One region of the Bradyrhizobium sp. S3.3.6 genome, then DNA from elsewhere that is predicted to be linked to it. Evidence: predicted binding sites of a transcription regulator. Region 1 holds the regulator's gene; each other region holds the start of a gene.
What was found. Region 1 encodes LexA, which represses DNA repair genes until DNA is damaged. Its sites were predicted from a motif close to TGTTCNNNNTGTGTTCNG; they were not measured.
Positions count from the first base shown of each region.

Region 1 (4,500 bases):
CCCTATGGCGTGCTTGCCAATCTCGGCGCGATGCCGGTGGTCTCGGCGCTGGTGATGCCGGCCGGGCTGTTGGGATTGCTCGCGGCACCGTTCGGGCTCGACGGGGTGTTCTGGTGGTTGATGGGGATCGGTATCGACTGGATGGTGGCGGTCTCGCGATGGGTCGCGGCGCTGCCCGGCGCGATCGGCCACGTCAGTGCCTTCGGCACTGCGCCGCTGATCGCGGCGAGCCTCGGCCTCGTCCTGATGGGACTGCTACGCACGCCGCTGCGCTGGTCGGGCGCGTTCGTGCTCGTGGCGGCAATCGTCTGGGGTCTGTCGGTCCGGCAACCCGATATCCTTATCGCCGGTGACGGCCAGAGCGTTGCCGTGCGGGGCAGGGACGGGCAGCTGCACCTGATCAGGACGAGCAAGGACAGCTTTCTGCTCAAGGAGTGGCTCGCGGCCGATGCCGACTCTCGCGATCCCGGCAGCGTCGCGCTTGCCGATGGTGTGTCGTGCGACGAGTCAGGCTGCGTGACGCCGCTTGCCGACGGACGCATCGTTGCGCTGGCGTTGCGCATTGACGCGCTGGGAGACGATTGCAGCCGCGCGGCACTGGTGGTGACGGCAAGGCCCGCGCCGCCGGATTGTGGTGCGATGGTGGTCGATCGGCCACGTCTCGTGCGTCAGGGCGCGCTGGCGCTGACGCCGCGTGGCGACGGCTTTGCGATTCAGGCGGTAAAGGCGAGGGGCGCAAACCGCCCCTGGTCGCCGGCGGCGGCCGGCGATGGAGATTTCGAACAGACCCTCATGCCGCGGTCGGCAGCTCCGCGCTCCAAAGACGCAACGCCGTCTGACACCGACCTGCAGGCCGATGACTGAGATCGACGGCTTAGCCGATCGGCAGGCGCGGGGACGTGGAGCGGCTGTCGGCGACCTGCGGCTTGTGCTCGCGCTCGCCGAGCGGCTGGGTCACGGGCAGTTGCAGCACGGTTGCGCGCTGGCCTTCGACCAGCTGCGTCACCAGCACGTATTTGCCGTCGGGGAATTCGATCGCGTCGTGATGGCGGTCGGGAATGTGCGGATCGACCTTGCCGAACTTGCCGACGCGCGAGTTGATGGTGCGCGTCCAGATCCAGCGATTGTCGTAGCGGACGTTGTCGGCGAAGGCGAGCTCCGTTCCCGGCAGCAGGCAAACCGCGACGGACATGTCGGCTTCGGAGGCGAAGCCGCGCGTCGAGGTGCCGCGGAACGTTGTCGTGACGATCGTCTCGCCAACTTCTGCGGGACGCGTCGCGACGGCATGCAGGCTATAGTCACACATCGGGTGCTCCTCAATCAGGATAGAGCACCCGCGCCTCTGTCTCGGAGGCGCAGGCCCCTATCAGAGTGGAAGCTCATCTTATGCTTGTTTGTGGGCAAATCTGCGGCTCGCATCAGCAGAGCGCGATCACATTATCTTTTTCAAATGCACGAGGAACAAAGCCTGCTCCCGCGCATTCGGTGAGCGCGTTGCTTCAGCGGCCGGCTGGCGCTGACCAGCCCGAATATTGCCAAGCCGGCTGCGCGACGGCGTTACGGGCATTGCGGAATTGCTCGGTCGTTGCGCGCGGTGCTTTGCGAGCGTGGTGCTGCGGCTGCGCAGCCAAGGCTTGCGACCCCAAGGCTTGCGACCCCAAGGCTTGCGAGCCCAAGGCTTGCGACACTAAGGCCTGCGACGCTGATACTGCGATCAGCGTCATCGTGACGGTGCTCAAAATGATCTTGCGCATGTTGGTCTCCTCGGTCTGGCAAAGGCCCTGCGAAGCAATGCGTGCTTCGTTGCGGCGTGCCGAGGATGTAGCGCTGGAGAAGGGGCCGGATAATCTGTGCAAAACCAGAAAGACTACCCAGCCGGAGCGGACAATCGTCCGCTCCAATCGTTGATTGCGCTCGCCGATAGCGACGCGATCAGTACTTCCGGTACAGCCCGATCAGCTTGCCCTGGATCTTGACCCGGTTGGGCGGCAGGATGCGAACCTCATAGGCCGCGTTGGCCGGCTCGAGCGCGATCGAGGCGCCGCGACGGCGGAAACGCTTGAGTGTCGCTTCCTCGTCGTCGATCAGGGCGACCACGATGTCGCCGGTATCGGCGCTCTCGTTGCGCTGGATCAGCGCCATGTCGCCATCGAGAATGCCGGCCTCCACCATGGAGTCGCCGCGCACTTCGAGCGCGTAATGCTCGCCCGAGCCGAGCATGTCGGGCGGGACGCTGATGGTGTGGCTGCGGGTTTGCAAAGCCTCGATCGGCGTGCCGGCCGCGATCCGGCCCATCACGGGCACTGCGACTGGACGCTCACCCTCGTCGGCCGGCAGGCTCGACGCCGGGCGCACCTTGCCGAGATTGCCCTCGATGACGCTCGGCGTGAAGCCGCGGCGGCTGCCAGCGGCGGCCTGGAGCTCAGGCAGCTTGATCACCTCGATGGCGCGGGCGCGGTTGGGCAGGCGGCGGATGAAGCCGCGCTCCTCGAGCGCAGTGATCAGGCGATGGATGCCTGATTTTGAGCGCAGATCGAGCGCGTCCTTCATCTCGTCGAAGGAGGGCGGCACGCCGCTTTCCTTCAGACGTTCACTGATGAACCGCAGGAGCTCGTACTGTTTGCGCGTTAACATCTCGACCAAAATCCCCCGGTTGATGTCGTTCGATTCCGAGACGCTGAAGTCAGCAATAAGCCGCTACATGCTCGAAACAAATCATGAACGGACACTATATGTTCGATACTTGTTCCGCAACTGCTTAATTTACCGTGAACGCGACAAAGTTCGCGGAACGCATGCGAACAATGCGCTCAGACGGGCAGTCGCAGCACCTCGCAGGGCGCTCCCGCTTCGGCCCTCGGTGCGAACGGTGCGCGCACGAGAAGTGCCTGTGCCGCAGCGAGATTCGCAAGCAGCGAGGAGTCCTGGTGATTGACGGGAAGGGCGATCAGCGTGCCGTCATCACGCACATCCAGGCGGGCGCGCAGATAGTCCTCGCGCTGGTCATTGGCGCCGACGTCGCGGCCGAGCACGGCGCGTTCGCGGCGGTGATGAACCATCGAACGGCCCGACAACGCACGAATCAGCGGCACCATGAACAGGAAGCCGCAAACGTAGGATGACACGGGATTGCCGGGCAGGCCGATTACGCGCATCGCCCCGAGCTGCCCGTTCATCATCGGCTTGCCCGGCCGCATCGCGATCTTCCAGAACGCCATCGAGGTGCCCTCGTCGCGGAGCGCCTGCTGCACCAGATCGTGGTCGCCGACCGAGGCGCCGCCCGTCGTGATCAGGATGTCGGCGCCGGAATCGCGGGCGCGGCGGATGCCGGCGGTGGTGGCGGCAAGCGTGTCGGCGGCAATCCCGAGGTCGATGGTGTCGGCCCCCTCGCTGCGGGCGAGCGCATGCAGGGCATAGCCGTTGGAATAGACAATCTGGCCATGACCGGGCGTCGTACCCGGCATCACCAGCTCGTCGCCGGTTGCGAGAATCGCGACCTTCGGACGGCGGCGGACCGCCAACTGCGGGTGATTCATGCCGGCGGCAAGCGCGAGGTCGCGCTCGGTCAGCCGGGCGCCCTTGCGCAGGAGCACGTCACCCTCGCGGAAGTCGATGCCGGCCGGGCGGATGTGCCGCCCGGCGACGGCGGCTTCCTTGATCGCGATGCGCTTGCCGTCGGCGACGGTGTCCTCCTGGATCACGACCGCATCGGCGCCGTCGGGAACGACGCCACCGGTGAAGATCCGGACGGCTTCGCCGGCACCGACAGTTCCTGCAAACGGCCGGCCGGCAGCGACCTCGCCGATGATATTGAGCTGCGCATCGACCCTGGCTGCATCGGCCGCGCGGACGGCATAGCCGTCCATCGCCGACATCGCCTGCGGTGGCTGCGTGCGCCGTGCGGCGAGATCGCGCGCCAGCACCCGGTGCCAAGCCTCATCGAGCGCAACCATCTCTTCAGCCAGCGGCTCCGCACCGGCGAGCACCGCGGCAAGCGCATCGGAAACCGGCATGAGGGCCACGGCTGAAAGCTCCTGCTTGGGCAACGCGACAATCAGGTCGCGGCCAGCGTTCTAGCCGACTGTGGCCGTTGAGGCAAAACGGATGCGCATACGCGCGGACGCAGCTATTTCTGGAGCAACAGCCGCACCAGCTCGGCCTGTCGCCCCACGCCGGTCTTGTCGAAGATCTTCGACAGATGGCTGCGCGCGGTTCCGTCCGCGATGCCGAGCCGTTCGGCCGTGGCTTTGCGGCCGCCGCCCTTGACGATCTCGAGCGCGAAGGCCGCTTCGGCACGGGTCAGGCCGTAACGCGCGCGTAGGGCGTCGAGTCTTGATCTCGCGTCCGGCTCGGGGTCGGTGATCAGCACCATCGCACTCGATCGCCAGCCGGAGGCGAGCGACACCGAGCTCTCCGCCCAATCGCTGCCGACCGGCGTTACCTGCACGTGCAGCGGCATGCGGCCGGGAAGCCGCCGCAGGCTCATCTCGCCTCCGATGC
Region 1 is NZ_JBEPOT010000002.1:769,575-774,074, reverse strand. It holds gene ABID59_RS08330 (ComEC/Rec2 family competence protein) at 1-864, shown strand, start outside; gene ABID59_RS08325 (hypothetical protein) at 875-1,306, opposite strand; gene ABID59_RS08320 (hypothetical protein) at 1,500-1,754, opposite strand; gene lexA (transcriptional repressor LexA) at 1,933-2,634, opposite strand; gene ABID59_RS08310 (molybdopterin molybdotransferase MoeA) at 2,811-4,022, opposite strand; gene ABID59_RS08305 (helix-turn-helix transcriptional regulator) at 4,127-4,500, opposite strand, start outside.

Region 2 (4,500 bases), on a different contig from region 1:
TTAACCGTTCCCGTATTGGCCATCGGGAAACTCCCCCTCATTGCTCCTCCGTCGCAACGCAGACGCGCGTCGCGACATGACCGGGCATCACGTAGCCCGGGAGAGCTGGCCATCCTTGGGCAGACCCTTCGGTCCGACTGGATCTTTGTTAGGCCTTCACTCCGCCGCAACCATTCGCGGAAGCGGAACGTAAAGCCAGTCACGCCAACAGCATAATACGGTTCTTTGCAGATTGACTACCGCTACTGCATCTTTTTCCCAAGAATGGCGGCGCTTTAGGGGTAAGGCTTTGGTACTTCCAATCGGAATCTGGCAGCGCCGCCTTGGCCGAGCGGCATTTCCAGCTCGGGCAGGATCGTCTTGAGCTCGCCCTGCAGCGTATAGGGCGGATTGACGATCAACAGCCCGGCGGACGTGAGAGGTGCGCCGTCCATCTGCGGCGCGGCGCTGAATTCGAGCCGCAGACATTTTCCCGGAGTCTTTGCTGCAGCCGCGGTCCGCGCCACCAGTTGCGCCAGCGCGTCGGTGGCGCGCCGGCTCTTGGCGGGATACCAGATTACATAGATACCGGTTGGCCATTTCGCATAAGCGGTGGAGAAGGCCTCGCCCAGTCTCTCGAACTCGTCTTTCGCCTCAAACGGCGGGTCGATCAGCACGAGCCCGCGCCGCTCCTTCGGCGGCACGAACGCGGGCAGCGCCATCCAGCCGTCGAGATCGACCACGCGGGCCTGTTCGTCCCGCCGCAACACGCCGATCAGCGCCTTGCGTGCCTTCGGCTCGAGCTCGCAGGCCACAAGGCGATCTTGCGGCCGCATCAGGCCGCGCGCGATCAAGGGCGAGCCCGGATAGGCCTTGAGCTCGCCCTTCGGATTGAAGGCGCGGACGATGTCCATGTACGGCTTGGTCAGCGCGACGGTCTCGTTCGAAAGGCGCGCCTGCATCAGCCGCGCGATTCCCGTCAGCCACTCGCCGCTGCGGCGGGCCTCGTCGCTGTCGAGATCATAGAGGCCGGCACCCGCATGGGTGTCGATGACGCGGAAGGCGGCCGGCTTGTCCTGCAAATAGGTCAGGATGCGCGCCAGCACGATGTGCTTGATGACATCGGCGAAGTTGCCGGCGTGAAAGGCGTGACGATAGTTCATGCAAGAGCACTACGCCACGCGATGGCTTGAGCAAAGAGGCACGACAGCCTGAACTACCCACCCCTGATCGGCGGCATCGTCACCTGGTCGCGTCGGCAGGCGCGGCGGTCGAGTTCTTCGCAGGCGCGGAACTGCAAATCCTTGCTGAGGCAGATGCGGACCTCGGAGAGCCGGGTGCGGTTGCAGGTGACCGAGACGGCTGCGTTGCTCAGGCCCGGATTGGCCTTGACGAAGGCTTCTTCCACCTCGCCCGGCGCCACGGTCTTGGCCTGCGACAAATCGAGATATTCGGCCGGAATCTTGATCGCGGCGCGCGCCCTGCGGATCGTCTCGAAGTAGTTGCGGTCGGTCAGCCCCGAGCAGGTGCCGTGCTTGTCCCATTCGTTGAAGATCAGCCCCGGCGCCGGCATCAGATCGAGCATCGAGGAGACGATGTTGCGGTTCAGCCGCGGCGACGGCCGCTGGCAATATTCCGGAAAGCCGTTCTCATATTGCGGCCACAGCCCGTGCACCACGAAGGAATAAGGCCGTCCCTCGCACTGGATATTCGAGCGCCCCCCGCCGCGGCCGCGCTCGGCCGCTTCCTCACAGAAGGACGGTGACCAGGATAGCGACAGCACATAGAAATCGAATTCGCCCGGCGCGTTCTGCCGTTTGTCCTGCGCCTTCGCGCCGCCGGCCAGCGCGATCAGCCCCGCGGCAAGGGTCAATGAGATCACAAGGCGGGAGAGCGAATGCAATCTAAAATGAAACATGGCGACGTCCCTCAACTAGACTGTGCAATAAGCCTAGCAGGCAACAAGAACATTTCAAGAACAAAATTCAGGCGGCCGTCGATCGGCGGCTGGATCGGTTCGAATCAGGGATCTTCGACTTAAGGCTTGGCGGCGCGGCAGGCCGGATTGTAGGCCCAGTTGCGATCGAGCCCGACCACGCACCATTCCACGCCCTGGCCGTAACCGGCAAAGCCGCCGTCCTCGACGATCGAGAAGTGCACCCTGCGCATCTTGCCGTCGTTGAGCATGGCCTCGCCGGTGCAGTAGCGGCGCGGAATGTTGTCGGACGCCCAAGGCCGGAACGCGGTCTCGTGAACGGCCGAAAAGCCCTCGATCTTCAAAGGCGAATTCCAGAACGAGCTTTCCTTCTCCCAGAACTGGTTCGCGATCGTCGGCAGTGCCTTCTCGCAATCGGCGACGTTGCCGTCATAACGGGGCCCGCTCAGCCAGAAATTCAGCTCCAGCGGATTGGCGGCCCTTGCCTCACCGAGCGACAGCGCTCCGAACATGAGGCCGAGAACGGCGGCAAGGCGAAGCGATTTCAGGGAGGTTGAGGCGCGCATGGGCAATCCAGACAGCATGATCCGCGAAGGCAGGACGGTGACGCGAAGGGCGGGAGAGGTCAAGTGCAGCGCGGCAACACTCGGCCACGAGTTGACCATAAGGTCGCAGCCAACGGCCTATCCGTTCTTTTCAGCGGCGGTCCGGCACCGTAAAGTGATGCCAGCCAATCGGAGTGACGGGAATGCGAATCATTGCAGCCGCGGGCCTTCTTGCCTTGGGGATCATGGCGAGCCAGTCGGCGCGCGCCGACATCCTTCCGGTGCCGCCCTTCAAGGGCAACGACACCGGCGGTATCATCGCCTATTCCATGGCGACGCAGACCGATGCGCGCCAGGTCGCGGTGGATCATTGTGCGCGCTATGGCAAGGTGGTGAAATTCCTCGCCGTGCAGGCCTACGAGGGCGGCTACCTCTCCTTTGCCTGCCGCTGGGTGCCTTATGGCGCCGCCGATCGTCCGATCCGCACGCTCTACTGAGGCGTTTCGGGACGCCAGAGGTTGCGCCACGACATCTCAGCCGGAGTCCCTCGCATGACGCGCAAGCTTGCTTTGCTCGGATCAGTCGCTTGTCTCGGGTTGTCGGCGGTTAGCGCCTCGGCCGACGATTTGCCGGTACGCAAGGCCGGTCTCTGGGAATTGAAGATGGTCAGGACCGGCTCGGCGATGCCGGAAATGACCATGCAGCACTGCACCGACGAGGCTGTCGACAAGGAGATGAACAGCAACATCTCGCCGATGGCCAAGCAGGCCTGCTCCAAGCAGGACGTCAAGAAGACCGCCACCGGCTATGTCAGCGATTCCGAGTGCAGCGTCGCCGGCATGTCCACGACGTCGCACGCCGAGATCACCGGCGATTTCAATTCGGCCTACACGGTGAAGACCTCGTCGCATGCGCAAGGTGGCGCGGTCGGCGCCGCGGGGCGTGACTCCATCATGACGCTCGAAGCGAAATGGCTCGGCGCCTGCAAGCCGGACCAGAAGCCCGGCGACATCGTGATGCCCGGCGGCTTCAAGATGAACGTCCGCGATGTCGATAAGCTGAAAGCGCTGCTGCCGAAGTAGGCGGGGGGCTGCTGCAGCTACACCGGAATCCGCACGCTCGCCCTTAATCCGCCCATCGGGCTGTCGCCGAGCGTGATGTCGCCGCCATGCGAGCGGGCAATGTCGCGGGCGATGGCTAGGCCTAAGCCCGTGCCGCCTTCGTCCTGGTTGCGGGCGTTGTCGAGCCGCAGGAACGGCTTGAACACTTCCTCGCGCAGATGGACGGGAATGCCGGGGCCGTCGTCGTCGACGGTCACGGTGAGGTAGCGGTGATCGCGCTGGCCGGAGATGGCGATCGCCTTGCCGTAGCGCGCCGCATTGGTGACGAGATTGGCGAGGCAGCGCTTGAACGAGGCCGGCTTCACCGTCACCACGGGCAGGCCGCTGAATGTCACGGTCGCGATGTGGCCGTGGCGTTCGGCATCGCTGCGCAGCTCCTCGAGTGCCTGGGCCATGTCGGTCGGCTGCGACTGCTCGCCGGAATCGCCGCGGGCGAACGCAAGGTAATCCTCAAGCATCATCGACATCTCGTCGACGTCCTTGCGCATGCCCTCCATCTCGGGGCTGTCGCCGATCAGCGCCAGCTCGAGCTTGAAGCGGGTGAGGATGGTGCGCAGGTCGTGGCTGACGCCGGCAAGCATCGCGGTGCGCTGCTCCATCGCACGTTCGATGCGCGACTTCATCTCGAGGAAGGCGCCCGCCGCGCGCCGCACCTCGCGCGCGCCGCGCGGCCTGAAGTTCGGCGCCTCGCGGCCCTTGCCGAAACTTTCCGCGGCGTCCGCAAGCCGCAGGATCGGCTTGATCTGGTTGCGCAGGAACAGCACCGACACGATCAGCAGGATCGACGATGTCCCGACCATCCAGAACAGGAAGATTTCCGAGTTCGAGGCGTAGGCGGCGCTGCGCTGCGCGAACACGCGCATCACGGCATCGTCGAGCTGGATGCGGATCTCGACGAGGTTGGAGCGGCCGACCGTAT
Region 2 is NZ_JBEPOT010000001.1:669,819-674,318, reverse strand. It holds gene ABID59_RS03265 (cold-shock protein) at 1-23, opposite strand, end outside; gene ABID59_RS03260 (23S rRNA (adenine(2030)-N(6))-methyltransferase RlmJ) at 276-1,142, opposite strand; gene ABID59_RS03255 (ribonuclease T2 family protein) at 1,196-1,897, opposite strand; gene ABID59_RS03250 (hypothetical protein) at 2,017-2,481, opposite strand; gene ABID59_RS03245 (hypothetical protein) at 2,664-2,957, shown strand; gene ABID59_RS03240 (DUF3617 domain-containing protein) at 3,012-3,542, shown strand; gene ABID59_RS03235 (ATP-binding protein) at 3,560-4,500, opposite strand, start outside.
Region 2: a site for LexA is predicted at 1,943-1,960, ahead of ABID59_RS03255 (ribonuclease T2 family protein). Genes of this name have one in related genera too.

Region 3 (4,500 bases), on a different contig from region 1:
GGCAACGGCTCCCAGACCAGCCGGCGCTCGATCGCAATCACGAGGTCGGCCAGGCCTGCCTGTTGAAGGGCGCCGGCAATGGACGAGTCCGTCGTGACAATGAGCCGCGTCATGCCGTGGCCTCAGGATTTCGTTAGAACAGGGCCATAGCGCCAGAGGCAATCGTTGGTCAGGTGCGTGCCGCCCCACCAGCGATCGATAGGATTGTAACGGGTGAAATCTTCACTACCCGCCAGCACCGCTTTACCAAACTCGGTCAGCGATAGTCTGCTGCGCAAATAAGCCTTATGGCGGTCTCTCAGATTCTCCCGGTCAATCGTCCGGAGTTCGTCGTCAAGCCCCTGCCACGGCAGGTCTCGGGCCGAGTGCGAGCCCCTGGAGCAACCAGCCAAGCTCCCATTCATTAAAGACGCGCGTGCGGCGAAGCGAGCGGAGATGGAAGAGTGCATTCGTCCCCTCATAACCACGTGCGATGAGCTCAAGGAATCGGATCTCTGTTGCACCGAGGCCCGTCGAAATTGAAGGAAGCTCAGCCAAGAGGTCGATCAAGGCCGGCCTCAGCATCAGCAGCGCATTCAGATCCCTGTGAACGAGTTCGGCGCAAGTCTCGGGCGTCGGCGCAGCGTAGGCCTGCCAAGCCATACTTGCTGTTTCAAGTTCATCTGCGGTCACGCCGATGGTGGGGATATGGGGCAGCGACTTGGCGATAGAATTTGCGTCCTCTGTGATGAGATCGAAGGCAATCAGGCGTAGTCTTGCCTTAGCCAGAATCTCTGGGTGGGAGCGGAGGTAATCGAGAAGCCAGATCAGCTGGAGCTGATCATTAGGATTCCGATCAAACCACAATTCCACAACGTCGCAGGGCTGGCAGAACGCGACCAGAGAGAGATGTCCAGTCTCTTTGACAGCTTGAGGCTTTCGTCCGACGTAGTCCGACCAGTGCCTGCCCGGCTTTGCTGGCTCCGAACGGGCGGCGACATAGACTGCGAGTTCGTCGAGAGGCAAAGGCCCATCAACAAGACGGAACATGAACGGAATGACGGCCTCGGCGAGGCCCGAGCGCATGAGATCGCTCCCGGATGAACCCGTCAAAATCACACGCCTCATCAAACCACCTGATCAACGAAACGCAAAAAGAAACGGGCACTGATGACGTCGGCAACTCAACGTCCTCAGCGCCCGCTCCTCGCGAAAAGTTCTTCGCGGTAAGCTTACTCGTCCGCGGGCTCTTCGCCGTCGGCGTCGCGCTCGGGGCTGCCGGCCAGAATCTGCTCGGCGATCAGGCCGGAGTTCTGGCGGATCGAGGTCTCGATCTTGGCGGTGATATCGGGATTGGCCTTCAGGAACGCCTTCGAGTTCTCGCGGCCCTGGCCGAGGCGCTGGCTGTCATAGGAGAACCATGCGCCGGACTTTTCGACGATGCCGGCCTTGACGCCGAGATCGAGGATCTCGCCCATCTTGGAGACGCCTTCGCCGTACATGATGTCGAATTCGACCTGCTTGAACGGCGGCGCCAGCTTGTTCTTCACCACCTTGACGCGCGTGGTGTTGCCGACCACTTCGTCGCGTTCCTTGATCGCGCCGATGCGGCGGATGTCGAGGCGGACCGAGGCGTAGAATTTCAGCGCGTTGCCGCCGGTGGTGGTTTCCGGCGAGCCGTACATCACACCGATTTTCATACGGATCTGGTTGATGAAGATCACCATGGTGTTGGACTTGTTGATCGAGGCCGTGAGCTTGCGCAGCGCCTGGCTCATCAACCGCGCCTGAAGTCCCGGCAGCGCGTCGCCCATCTCGCCCTCGAGCTCGGCCTTCGGCACCAGCGCCGCAACCGAATCGATCACCAGCACGTCCACCGCGCCCGAGCGCACCAGCGTGTCGCAGATTTCCAGCGCCTGCTCGCCAGTGTCCGGCTGGGAGATCAGAAGTTCGTCGATATTGACGCCCAGCTTGCGCGCATAGACCGGGTCGAGCGCGTGCTCGGCGTCGATGAAGGCGCAAATACCGCCCTTCTTCTGCCCTTCCGCCACCGTGTGCAGCGCCAGCGTGGTCTTGCCCGAGGATTCCGGCCCGTAAATCTCGACGACGCGCCCCTTGGGCAGGCCGCCGATCCCGAGCGCAATGTCGAGCCCGAGGGAGCCGGAGGACACCGCCTCGACATCCATCGAGCGGTCGTTCTTGCCGAGCTTCATCACCGAGCCCTTGCCGAACTGGCGCTCGATCTGGGAGAGCGCGGCAGCGAGAGCTTTACTCTTGTCCATGGAGGATCCTTCGACGATACGCAGGGCAGTGGTGGACATCGGGTCGTGCTCCTTATGGCGAGGATTCGGGTGCGGGACAAACGATTGGCGCAGCGGGTCGTCGATAAAAGTAATGTACCCCATTTGTTCTAGGTTCGCAATATGTTCTTTTGCGGAATTTGGTACTGGCCTGCTCCCGGCCTCAGCGGCCTGGCTAGCTTGAAAATCACAGTGGCTTGATTTGGCTTTGTCGGACACCGAACAGACGGAGCTCTACGGCCGATTTTAGATTCGTGGGGCCGGAAAATGGAGGACCGCGCCATGCAACGAAGGCGGATCAAGCACACGACGTCCTTTGAAGAACGATTGGCACAAGAAGCCAGACGGTTCAAACAGGCGGCCGAAAAAGAGGCTCCAGGCAGCACCGCTCGCGAACTGTTCTTGCGCAGGGCCCGCCAGGCCGAGACGGCTTCGCATATGAATGCGTGGCTGACCTCACCCGCTCTACAGATTCCCAAAACAGATGTGCAGCAAGACAACTGAGGCAGGCAGTGCCAATGAGCGAACCCGCCAAAGGCTGCCCATCGACTATGGTTCCGGATTTGGATGATGAGGCCGAAGTTTTGCGCGTCGCGAAGGTCACGGCGTTGAAAACAGGCCGGATGGTGACTGTTCGAGATGCGGACGGCCTCAAGATTGAGACTGTCTCCCCTATCAAACACTAGCGCTGGCGATGAACCGGGAAATCCTAATTTTCAGCGCTTCGTTGGTGTGGTTAGCCATTGTGGCAATCGGTTGCGTTTACGTGCTGATGCAATAGGGCCGCCTCATTCACGACAGGGGCATGGGATGCGGCGGAGGTGGCGCGCGCGGCCGCCCTGCGGGCGTTCCGTCCGGGCACGATGAACCACGATGAACCTTGGCACGGCACGACAGACACACCGGTATCGGGATTTTACATTTCCCCTCCCGGGGCTGGAAAGCCGCCGCCTGCGTCTCATTTAAGCGGGCGGCGTTTTATTTTTCCGGGGCCGCACGCGCCGTCATCATTCCGCAATCTTGTGGCACCGAACCTTTCCGTGGCTGCCGACTTGAAAAGGGGGCCGCCACCCATGGGGGATTGGATCATGACGGAAGACACGCAGCACCATGCTGTCAGGCGCAATTCTCTGCTCGAGGCGGCGCTCGAGGAGATGGCGAAGTTCGAGCGCAAGGAAATCGAGTTCCGCAAAAAGGACCGCGCGGAGCGTGCCGCCGACCTCCGCCTGCCGCTGGACGAGATCAAGGTGCATTAGGAAAGGTGCATTAGGAAACGCCAGCCGAAACAGGCCGTTGCCTACTGTGCATGGGGTTGTTTTCGCAGCTTTTGGCGGCACGTGCCGCCAAGGCCGCCGCTACATCAACGCCAGCAGCACGATGCCGATGACCAACACCACGAAGCCAGCCGCCGTCGCGGCGGCAAATGACCGCTCTACCTTGTCCATGATGCCACCCCGCTAGCAGCGCGCCACGTTTCCCCCATGGCTTCGCCGTGCCCGCAAAGTGTCGCCAACGGATGTGTCTGAAGTTGTGCGGGGGGATGTCTGAATTGGGACGTGAGAGCGGCTCTCGACGTGGCCGCAAGCCCCGGTCTGTCAGGCTGTCGTAAGCTGAACGGGCTAGGGTCGTCCGGCTATGGTGTTGCAGCCCAGCACCTCAGCCTCCAATAACCTTCTACCCCGCCCGGCTCTCCCCTGGCGGGGTTTTTTCTTGCGCGAGCACGGATCCATCGCGCGTGCTCCGCGTATGCCTCCGTGGTTCTCCGACCATGAACGGAGTTCCTGGCCGGGTGGCCGCGCGCGTGAAAAAGCATCCGTCGGTTCCATTTTCGGAATCCGATTTCGCTTGTTTCGAACGGCGCGCGCTTGCTGAATTCCGATGAGCCACCTGCGACTTGGCGGCAAATTTTGCTTGTCGCTGGAATATTGCGACGGCCAACATGTTACCCGACATGGCGAGGTGAATCGTGGAGGTGACCATGAATCACAGGGGCGTTGAGTTCACGGTTGCAAAGACGGCGATCCCGGGCGTCTGGCAATGGCAGTTCCGGATCGGCGACGAGACCAAGACAGGCAAGACCGAGACGAAGATCGACCTGCTGGCGATCCGTCGCGTGCAGCTGCGCATCGATCGGGAGCTGAAGGCGATCGGCCGCAAGACGGCCTGAACGAGACGGCCTGAACCGGCGGGTTGAGAGGCTGGACCAGGGCTAGTCGGCGCT
Region 3 is NZ_JBEPOT010000004.1:571,920-576,419, forward strand. It holds gene ABID59_RS15445 (hypothetical protein) at 1-113, opposite strand, end outside; gene ABID59_RS15450 (hypothetical protein) at 334-1,065, opposite strand; gene recA (recombinase RecA) at 1,212-2,300, opposite strand; gene ABID59_RS15460 (hypothetical protein) at 2,547-2,783, shown strand; gene ABID59_RS15465 (hypothetical protein) at 2,798-2,965, shown strand; gene ABID59_RS15470 (hypothetical protein) at 3,368-3,535, shown strand; gene ABID59_RS15475 (hypothetical protein) at 4,258-4,446, shown strand; gene ABID59_RS15480 (hypothetical protein) at 4,489-4,500, opposite strand, start outside.
Region 3: a site for LexA is predicted at 2,393-2,410, ahead of recA (recombinase RecA). Genes of this name have one in related genera too.